3 regions of the Pantoea sp. X-Soil-TKNS-1211 genome follow, and region 2 is predicted to be linked to each of the others. Evidence: predicted binding sites of a transcription regulator. Region 2 holds the regulator's gene; each other region holds the start of a gene.
What was found. The regulator sigma-54, encoded in region 2, starts transcription at its own class of promoters, with help from an activator protein. The targets are predictions, from matches to a motif close to GTTGGCACANNTTTCGCTNT.

Region 1: glnK (P-II family nitrogen regulator) is a predicted target of sigma-54. The motif match lies at 1,856-1,875, and genes of this name have one in related genera.
Region 3: AC6I8W_RS13000 (branched-chain amino acid ABC transporter substrate-binding protein) is a predicted target of sigma-54. The motif match lies at 1,941-1,960, and genes of this name have one in related genera.

The regions. Positions count from the first base shown of each region.
Region 1 covers NZ_AP035953.1:1,153,698-1,157,089, reverse strand. The annotation lists gene tesB (acyl-CoA thioesterase II) at 1-71, shown strand, start outside; gene amtB (ammonium transporter AmtB) at 144-1,433, opposite strand; gene glnK (P-II family nitrogen regulator) at 1,465-1,803, opposite strand; gene AC6I8W_RS05385 (SmdB family multidrug efflux ABC transporter permease/ATP-binding protein) at 2,062-3,392, opposite strand, start outside.
Region 2 covers NZ_AP035953.1:556,338-559,729, forward strand. The annotation lists gene ptsN (PTS IIA-like nitrogen regulatory protein PtsN) at 1-427, opposite strand, end outside; gene hpf (ribosome hibernation promoting factor) at 600-887, opposite strand; gene rpoN (RNA polymerase factor sigma-54) at 909-2,342, opposite strand; gene lptB (LPS export ABC transporter ATP-binding protein) at 2,391-3,116, opposite strand; gene lptA (lipopolysaccharide ABC transporter substrate-binding protein LptA) at 3,122-3,392, opposite strand, start outside.
Region 3 covers NZ_AP035953.1:2,717,854-2,721,245, reverse strand. The annotation lists gene AC6I8W_RS13005 (AMP nucleosidase) at 282-1,736, opposite strand; gene AC6I8W_RS13000 (branched-chain amino acid ABC transporter substrate-binding protein) at 2,072-3,187, shown strand; gene AC6I8W_RS12995 (ABC transporter permease subunit) at 3,270-3,392, shown strand, end outside.

The sequences.
Region 1 (3,392 bases), 600 kb from region 2:
TTTTTACTCAGGATGGGACATTGGTGGCAACGACGGTGCAGGAAGGGGTAATGCGCCAGCGCAGCGAATAAAAAAAGGGGCGATTTCTCGCCCCTTCTGCCTTTTATTATTTTAGCGCACTGCTCTCTTTTGCAGCCCGGCTCTTACTGGTTGTAAGCGTTCTCGCCGTGGCTGTTAACATCCAGACCTTCACGTTCCTGATCTTCCGGAACACGCAGGCCAACAATCATATCGGCCAGTTTGAAGCCAATGAAGGCAACCACACCAGACCAAACGATGGTGACACCCACGCTGAACAGTTGGATCCACACCTGATGGCCCATGGTCACGCCTTCTGCATAACCTACGCCACCCAGTGAAGAGGACGCGAACACACCGGTCAGGATACAACCCACGATGCCGCACACGCCGTGCACACCGAACACATCACACGGGTCATCAACACGCAGCCATTTCTTCAGGGTGGTCACACCCCACAGACCAGCCAAACCACCGACCAGACCGATAATTAGCGCACCGCCAACACCGACATAACCACACGCCGGGGTGATAGCAACCAGACCTGCGATGAAGCCTGAAGACGCACCCAGCAGAGACGGTTTGCCACGCAGCGCCCACTCACCAAAGGTCCAGGACAGTACCGCACCCGCAGTCGCAATCACGGTGTTCAGGAACGCCAGAGCAGCGATTTCGTTAGCAGCAGAAGCAGAACCCGCGTTGAAGCCGAACCAGCCTACGTACAGGATCGCCGTACCAGTAAAGACCATTGGCAGGTTGTGTGGTTTGAATGCTTCTTTACCGAAGCCAGCACGTTTACCCACCAGGTAAGCACCCACCAGACCCGCAACCGCGGCGTTGATGTGAACAACGGTACCGCCAGCGAAGTCCAGCGCGCCATCAGATGCCAGCAGACCGCCAGCCCAGACCATGTGCGCAATCGGCAGATACGCCAGCGTCAGCCATACAGCGACGAAAATCAGCACAGCAGAGAAACGAATACGTTCAGCAATAGAACCGACAATCAGGCCCACAGTGATACAGGCGAAGGAAGCCTGGAACGCAACGTGGATGTATTGATAGAAGGTGCCCATCAGTGCTTTCAGCTCGATGTTTTTCAGCATCGCCCACTGGAAGCTACCGAAGAAGGCATTGCCTTCACTGAAGGCCAGCGAGTAACCGTAGATCATCCACAGTACGCAGACCAGGGAGAAGGTCACCGCTACCTGAGTCAGCATGGACAACACGTTTTTACCGCGGATCAGACCGCCGTAAAACAGGGCAATACCCGGAATCGACATGAACAGCACCAGTGCGGTGCAGATCATCATAAACGCGTTATCGGCTTTGTCCGCGACGGCAGGAGCTGCCGCCATGGCCAGAGACGGTAACAGCGCCAGGCTGGTCAGGCCCAACTTCGTCATCATTTTATTCATTTCTTTCCATCCCATCACAATCAAGGCCCAGTTACAGTGCTGCTTCGTCGGTCTCGCCAGTACGAATACGGATAACGCGTTGCAGTTCCGCAACGAAAATTTTGCCGTCGCCAATTTTGCCGGTATAAGCGGCTTTGCTGATCACATCGACGACTTCGTCCAACTGATCATCAGCAATGGCGATATCAATTTTTACTTTTGGCAGGAAGTTCACGCTGTACTCGGCACCGCGATAAAGCTCTGCGTGACCTTTCTGGCGACCGAAACCCTTCACTTCGGTAACTGTCAGTCCCTGAATGCCAATAGAGGATAAGGCTTCACGCACGTCCTCCAGCTTAAATGGTTTGATTACCACGGTAACCAGCTTCATACGATCCCCTCCAGGTATTTAATGAATGAGTCTTACCGGACACGCAGGGATATAAGCAAAGGGTGTGCCATAAATAAAAAAAGCGCAGAGTCAGCAGATTAGCCGCACCGCAGCGCGCTTCGTTCTGTGATGGGCAACACAAATACAAACAGGAAAGGAAGAAAAGAGTAGATTGTTTGCACTTCTTTGGTGCTTCAAGCCTCAAAGAAGTGCATTTATACAGAATAATCCGATAAAGGTGCGCAGAAAAGGTGCAAGTCACCCTTCAGTCGTTAAGGGAATGCCCGCCGCGAGTTCATCGCCTGCCTGCTGCAACTGATACATCTGCCAGTAACGCCCCTGCTGCGCCAGCAATTCGCTGTGCGTACCGCGTTCGGCGACCTGACCACGATGCAGCACCAGAATCTGGTCCGCTTCAGTAATGGTAGAGAGGCGATGCGCAATCACCACCAGCGTGCTGTGCTGGCGCAAAGCACGCAGAGCGTGCTGAATCGCCTGCTCAGTACCGGAATCGATATTGGCGGTAGCTTCATCAAGGATCAATATCTGCGGCAACGACACCAACACCCTCGCCAACGCCAGCAGCTGTTTCTGCCCCACCGACAGGTTATTGCCCTGCTCGCCCAGCCGAGTGTGAATACCGTCCGGCATCGCGCGGACCAGTGGAGCAAGTTGCACCGTCTCCAGCGCCTGCCACACCGCCTGTTCCGGGATATCGCGCCCAAGACGGACGTTGGCGAGCAAGGTATCCGCCAGCACCACCGGGTCCTGCTGCACCATCGCCACCCCCTGACGTAACGCCTGATGCGTCAGTTGCGGCAGCGGACGACCATCCAGCTCAATGCTGCCGCGCGTCACCGGGTAATAACCCATCAGCAGGTTCGCCAGCGTACTCTTGCCACTGCCGGTATGGCCGACCAGCGCAATAAACCCGCGTGCAGGCACCTCCAGATCGATCTGGCTTAACACGTCACGATCGGCGCGGTAGGCAAAACTGACGTCACGCAGGGAGATACACCCGGAGGCCAGCGGCCGATTGTCGATGCCGTAATCCTGCTGGGCCGCATCCATCAATTCAAAAATACGCTCACCCGACACCACCGCCTGTTGCAGCATTGATTGCTGGGTGGTGAGTTCAATCAACGGCTCATTCAGACGACCGAGATAGGTAATAAAGGCATAAAGTACTCCCACCTCAAATACGCCGGGCGTGGCGAAACTGAACAACATCAGCAGACCGCACAATATCAGTGCAGAGAACAAGCTCAGCAGCGGACGCAGCAGGAAGCCATCGAGTCGCAGTGTCTCCATGCGTGCCAGATAGTGCGAGCGGCTGGCCTCACCCATGCGCTCTCCAAATCGTGCCTGCTGGCGGAACTGCTGAATGACGCTCATGCCGTTAATCACTTCATTGAAGCCATTATTGATATCGGCGAGGTAGCTACGCACCCGGCGCGCTATCGGTGTGCTGTAGCGCTGATAAATCAACATCACCGTCAGCACCAGTGGGAAAATCACCATCGCCACCAGCGCCATACGCCAGTCGAGCGCAAACATTGCCACCAGCATCGCGCCAATTAGCGCCGCAC
Region 2 (3,392 bases):
GCGCAGCGCGTAGACGACGACAAACGGTTTTATCTGCCAGGCGTTTTGCCACCAGCGATAGTGTATGCAGATGGGTTTTACACTGGTCTGCGGGCACCAGTAGCGCAAACAGCAGATCCACTGGCTGGTTGTCTACCGCATCAAAGGCGATGGGCTGATCGAGGCTAATGAACACGCCAACGGCGCGCAGTGTATCCTCCTCCAGTTTGCCATGTGGAATGGCAATACCATTGCCAATACCGGTACTGCCCATGCGTTCACGGGTGAGGATCGCTTCGAAAAGCGTCTGGTGAGGCAGATTGAGCTGTTTCGCTGCCAGCTCGCTGATTATTTCCAGCGCACGTTTTTTACTCTGGCAGTGTACGCCGCTGCGGGTGCAGTCCAGCGTGAGGACCGAGCTCAATTCCAGTGTCAGATCGTTGTTCATCATCGTTTCACTTGCGAGTTCACATAGCCGCGAGGATCACTCACTTTACCCCGATAGCGGGAAAAATACAGTTATCCTGTTGGCGCTTGCGCAGATGACAAAACGGGGCGGTTAGCCCGCCCCATTCTGTGCTCTAAGTGCCGAACCGGTCAGCACTCTGCAAGCGTGAAGGTTAGTGTTTTTTCAGTTTGTCTTTATGTTTGGTCAACTGACGGGAAAGCTTGTCGATCAATCCGTCAATGGCCGCGTACATGTCTTCCGCTTCCGATGTCGCGTGCAATTCACCGCCGTTCACATGCAGTGTTGCATCAGCAATCTGCGTTACCTTTTCCACTTTCAGAACAATATAGACCTGATTAATCCGATCAAAATAGTGTTCCAGTTTGGCAAATTTACTATTTACAAATTCGCGCAGCGGTTCGGTAATCTCTACATTCAGTCCGGTAAGGTTTATTTGCATAGGTCTTCCTTCTCAATACATTCAAACCAGCTGCTTACGCTGATTCGAGGGCGGGATGGACAAAGACTCGCGATACTTAGCAACCGTACGGCGGGCCACCATGATGCCCTGTTCAGATAACATGGAGGTCAGTTTGCTGTCGCTCAAGGGTTTTGCGGGATTTTCCGCAGAGATCAATTTTTTCACCAACGCACGAATCGCCGTCGATGAGGCTTCGCCGCCACCTTCGGTATTCACATGACTGGAGAAAAAATATTTCAGTTCAAAGATGCCACGCGGGCTATGTAGATACTTTTGCGTAGTCACACGGGAAATCGTGGATTCATGCATATCCACAGCCTGAGCGATGTCCGCCAGCACCATGGGACGCATGAACTCCTCGCCCTGTTCAAAAAACGCCTGCTGCTGCTCGACAATACAGCGTGTCACTTTCAGCAGCGTGTCGTTACGGCTCTCCAGGCTCTTAATCAGCCATTTGGCTTCCTGTAAATTGCTGCGGATAAACTGGCTGTCGCTATCATTACGTGCAGCGCCGCCCATTGCAGCATAGTGCTGATTAATCTTGAGACGTGGCACGCTGTCGGCATTCAGTTCTACCGTCCAACGTGTGCCGATTTTTCGCACCAGTACATCCGGGATGACGTACTCAGGTTCGCTGGTGTTGACCGATTGACCCGGACGCGGATCAAGCGATTGAATCAGCACCATCGCCTCTTTCAGTACATCTTCTTTCAGGCGCGTCATACGCATCAGGCTGCGGAAATCGTGATTGGCTAACAGATCAAGATGCTCGCTAACGATTAAACGCGCTTCCGCCAGCATTGGCGTATCGGTGGCATATTGAGAAAGCTGCACCAGCAGGCAGTCACGCAGGTCACGCGCGCCAACGCCAACCGGATCGAAACGCTGCACGCGTTTTAAAACCGCTTCTACTTCTTCCAGCGTGAGTTCTTCATCACCGATGCTGTCACAAATATCCTGGATCGTCACCGTGAGATAACCGGTGTCGTCGATAGCATCAACAATTGAGGTTGCAATGGCGCGATCGGTATCAGTGAACGGCGTCAGCTCAACCTGCCACATCAGGTAATCCTGCAACGACTGGGTGGTTTCACCCTGATAAACCGGTAGTTCATCATCCTGGTAATCTGTTCCGGTACCAGAAGGCGTTCCGGCGGTGTAGATTTCATCCCAGGTTGCATCGAGCGGCAGCTCTTCCGGCATCTCTTTTTGTTCCAGCGCCTCGCGAGTATCGAGTGCCTCATTTTCCTGATATTCGCGAGCGTCTACTTCCTCGTGTACTTCTGATTGTTCAAGCAATGGGTTGCTTTCCAGCGCCAATTGTAATTCCTGCTGGAGTTCAAGCGTAGAGAGTTGCAGCAAGCGGATTGCTTGCTGCAACTGGGGTGTCATCGCCAGCTGTTGGCTGAGCCTGAGTTGCAAACCTTGCTTCATAATCCGGATTGAGTTTCCTAAGCAAACGTCGGAGGTTACGACACCTTATCAGAGTCTGAACTCTTCGCCCAAATAAACACGCTTAACCTGCTCATCTGCAAGTATTTCATCGGGAGTGCCGTGGGCAATCAAATGCCCCTGACTGACGATGTAAGCGCGTTCACAGACGGCAAGGGTTTCGCGTACGTTGTGGTCGGTAATCAGCACACCCAACCCGCTATCGCGCAAATGTTCAATGATCTTCTTGATATCAATAACGGAAATGGGGTCAACTCCGGCAAAAGGCTCATCCAGCAGGATGAATTTAGGATTGGCGGCCAGCGCGCGGGCAATCTCGACACGACGGCGTTCACCGCCGGAAAGTGCCTGACCCATGCTGTCACGCAGGTGTTCAATGTGGAACTCTTCCATGAGTTCGTTGGCACGATCCTGGCGTTGTTCTTCGGTGAGATCGTCACGGATCTGCAACACCGCCATCAGGTTGTCGTAAACGCTAAGGCGACGGAAAATTGACGCTTCCTGCGGCAGATAGCCGATGCCGCGACGTGCACGTGCATGCAGCGGCAGAATGCTGATGTCTTCATCATCAATCACAATACGACCGGCATCGCGTGGCACGATACCGACCACCATGTAGAAGGTGGTCGTTTTACCGGCCCCGTTGGGGCCAAGCAAACCGACGATTTCGCCGGATTTAACTTGCAGGCTAACGTCTTCTACCACGCGGCGGCCTTTGTAGGCTTTCGCCAGGTTTTCAGCGATCAGTGTGGCCATAGAAATTAGTTACTCTTTTTTTGGCTCTGGGAGGAACCGTTTTTGTCCTGCAACTGCGACGGCACCAGCACGGTGGTCACACGTTTGCTCTGGCCCTGACTGTAGGCCTGCATTTTCTGTTCTTTCACCAGATAGGTGATGCGATCGCCTTTGATGTTGCTGTCCAGCTGTTCAATGTAGGCGTTACCGGTCAGCTCAACAAAGTCATTCGCCAGTTCGTAGTGAAGTTTGGCGGCATGGCCTTGCACCGGCTTACCGTTGTCCTGCATCTGATAA
Region 3 (3,392 bases), 2.2 Mb from region 2:
GTGGGCGGCATCCACAGCGCCGAGCGCAGAGGGAAGGCCAGGTCGAGCCGCATGGATGCGGCGAGAGAGCGGAATGAGCCATGGATGGCGAATCCGCGCGTGCCGTGCGGCCTGAGTGATAAGCGAGGGCACAGCGCTATGCGCTGCGCGAGGACGCCACAGGGCGCGGATTGCAAAGGTCCGCGCCTTCGGACCTTTGCCCGTCCGCCTGCACGTTGCAGCTGAAACTCCATCATGTCTGGCGGGCGGAACCTTCTCGGTGTCAGCCCGCACCAGCGTAATTACCTGAACGGCGGTTCATTAAACGTCCGCAATTTACGCGAATGCAACTTATCCCCTTCAGCCCGCAACAACTCCACCGCACAAATCCCAATCTGCAAATGCTCCGAAATCGCCCCTTCATAAAAACGATTCGCCTGGCCTGGCAGTTTGATTTCGCCATGCAGCGGCTTATCCGACACGCACAACAAGGTGCCATACGGCACACGGAAGCGATATCCCTGCGCCGCAATGGTCGCGCTCTCCATATCCACCGCCACGGCGCGGCTCAGGTTGAAGCGCAGCGCCGAAGCGGAGTAACGCAGCTCCCAGTTACGGTCATCAGTGGTCACCACGGTGCCGGTGCGCAGACGTTGTTTAACTTCTTCTCCCGGCATACCGCTTACCGCTTTGGTGGCGTCGTACAGCGCGCGCTGCACTTCGGCAATGCTGGGGATCGGGATATCCGGCGGCAGTACGCTGTCCAGCACATGGTCGTCACGCAGGTAAGCATGCGCCAGTACATAGTCACCAATGGTCTGGCTTTCGCGCAGGCCGCCGCAGTGACCAATCATCAGCCACGCATGCGGACGCACCACCGCCAGATGATCACAGATGGTTTTGGCGTTGGATGGTCCGACGCCAATATTCACCAGCGTGATGCCGCGACGATTGGGTGAAGTCAGGTGCCAGGCGGGCATCTGGTGTTTCTTCCACGCCAGATCCGACATCATCGCTTCCGGATCCTGGGTGTCTTTGGTGATTACCACATCGCCAGCACAGGCGAGGCTGTCGTAAGGCGTGTTGGGATCCTGCACCTGCTCAATCGCCCAGCGCACAAACTCATCAACATAACGCGTGTAGTTGGTGAACAGCACAAACGGCTGGAAGTGTTCAACAGCGGTGCCGGTGTAGTGGCGCAGGCGCGCCAGCGAGAAGTCAGTACGCAGCGCATCGAAGTGCGACAGCGGGAACTGCGCGTCGGCGTTGAACAGGCCATCAGCGGTTTCATCACCGATCTGCGATAGCTCGGTAGTGGGAAAATGACGTGCGATGCTGGCGCTCATCGAACGATCCAGCGACAGGTCGGAGCCATCGATCACGTAAGGGAAAGGGATCTCCTGCTGAGATGGACCCACCTCAATCACCACCTCGTACTCTCTTTCAATCATCGAAAGTTGCTCGCTCAGGTAGTGACGCAGCAATGCCGGGCGGGTGATGGTGGTGCTGTAGCTACCGGTATGGGTGAAACGGCCCCAGGCACGGGTACGGTTTTGCTGTGGGCCATCGCCCGCCCAGGTAATCCGCAGTTCCGGGTAGACAAACAATCCCTGCTGACGTGCTGCTTCATCCGGCAGACGTCCCTGTTCGGTAAAGTCACGAATCGCGCTACGTAACGCCGCAACCGCGTTGTCGTACAGGCGTTCCAGTTCATCCAGCGCCTGCTGGCTGCTGATGCCGTTCCGTTGTGTATTCATAGGTTCTCCCTCCGAAATTTGGACCGATTTGGCTATAGCATAGCGGGTAAACCCCTCAGCACCATGAAGAATCTGTGATCGACCGCATTCTGCACCATCAGAGTGCTGGTGCGTCTTCAAACGCTGACTATGGTTAAGATCAGCAGAGGCGTTCCCGCCGCTTTAACGCGCTGCCAGTGCAAAAACTTGTCACCAATGCTTACCTTTGGCGAGGTTTTTGCTTAATCGTTAACCGTGGCCGCGCTGGCCATGCATCGCAATTGGTTAAGTTTCAGAAATTGATTTCTCCCAGGCCGTGGTATGGCTCCGTTCCTGACCCGTTGAGGATTGAAAGCATGTCTTTGAAATTCATAAAACTACCATTGAAGGTCGTGATTGCAGGTTGCCTGAGTGCGGCGTTTTATGCCCAGGCAGACATTAAGATTGGTGTAGCTGGACCCTTTTCCGGCCCTAATGCCACTTACGGCGCACAGTATTGGAAAGGTGCTACTCAGGCGGCGGATGATATCAACGCTGCCGGGGGCATTAACGGTGAGAAAATTGTGCTGGTACAGGGCGATGACGCCTGCGAACCGAAACAGGCGGTGGCGGTAGCCAACCGTCTGGTGGACCAGGACAAGGTGCTGGCGGTGGTCGGCCACTTCTGCTCCTCCTCCACCATGCCCGCCTCAGAAGTGTATGACGACGCCGGTGTGTTGGCGATCACCCCGGGTTCCACCAACCCACAGATCACCGAACGCGGCATGAAAACCATGTTCCGTATGTGTGGTCGTGACGACCAACAAGGGGCGATTGCGGCTAACTACATCATCGATAAGCTGAAAGCTAAGCGCGTGGCGGTGATCCACGACAAGGACACCTACGGTCAGGGGCTGGCCGATGCCACCAAAGCGGCGCTGGAAAAACGTGGCGTCAACGAGGTGTTGTATGAAGGTTTGTCGCGTGGTGAGAAAGACTTTAACGCGCTGGTGACCAAAATCGCTTCGGTGAAACCGGATGTGGTCTACTTTGGTGGTTGCCACCCGGAAGCCGGTCCACTGGTGCGGCAGATGCGTGAGCAGGGCGTGACGGCTGCCTTCTTCTCCGGTGACTGTATCGTAACGGAAGATATGGTGACGGCTGCCGGTGGCCCGCAATATACCAAAGGCGTCTATATGACCTTTGGTCAGGACCCGCGTCAGATCCCGGATGGCAAAGCGGTGATTGCTAAGTTCCGTGCCGGTGGTTTCGAGCCGGAAGGCTACACCCTGTATGCCTATGCCTCCGTTCAGGCACTGGCTGCCGCCTATAAAGCGGCGGGTAAAGATAACGCCAAAGCCAGCGACTGGCTGAAAGCGAATAGCGTCGATACCGTGATGGGTAAAAAAGCCTGGGATGGCAAAGGCGACCTGAAAGTCTCGGATTACGTGGTTTACCAGTGGGACGATAAAGGCAAATATCACCAGCTGTAAGCTGACACGCGGCCCCGCGTGCAGCGGGGCCATTTGCGATTGGGCGCGAGGTTTGCGCTCCCCTTAAGCACGGGACTTGCATATGGACGCCTTCTTTCTGCAGCAACTGGTGAACGGCCTGACGCTGGGTGCGGTTTACGGGCTGATTGCTATCGGCTACACCATGGTGTACGGCATTATCGGCATGATCAACTTCGCTCACGGC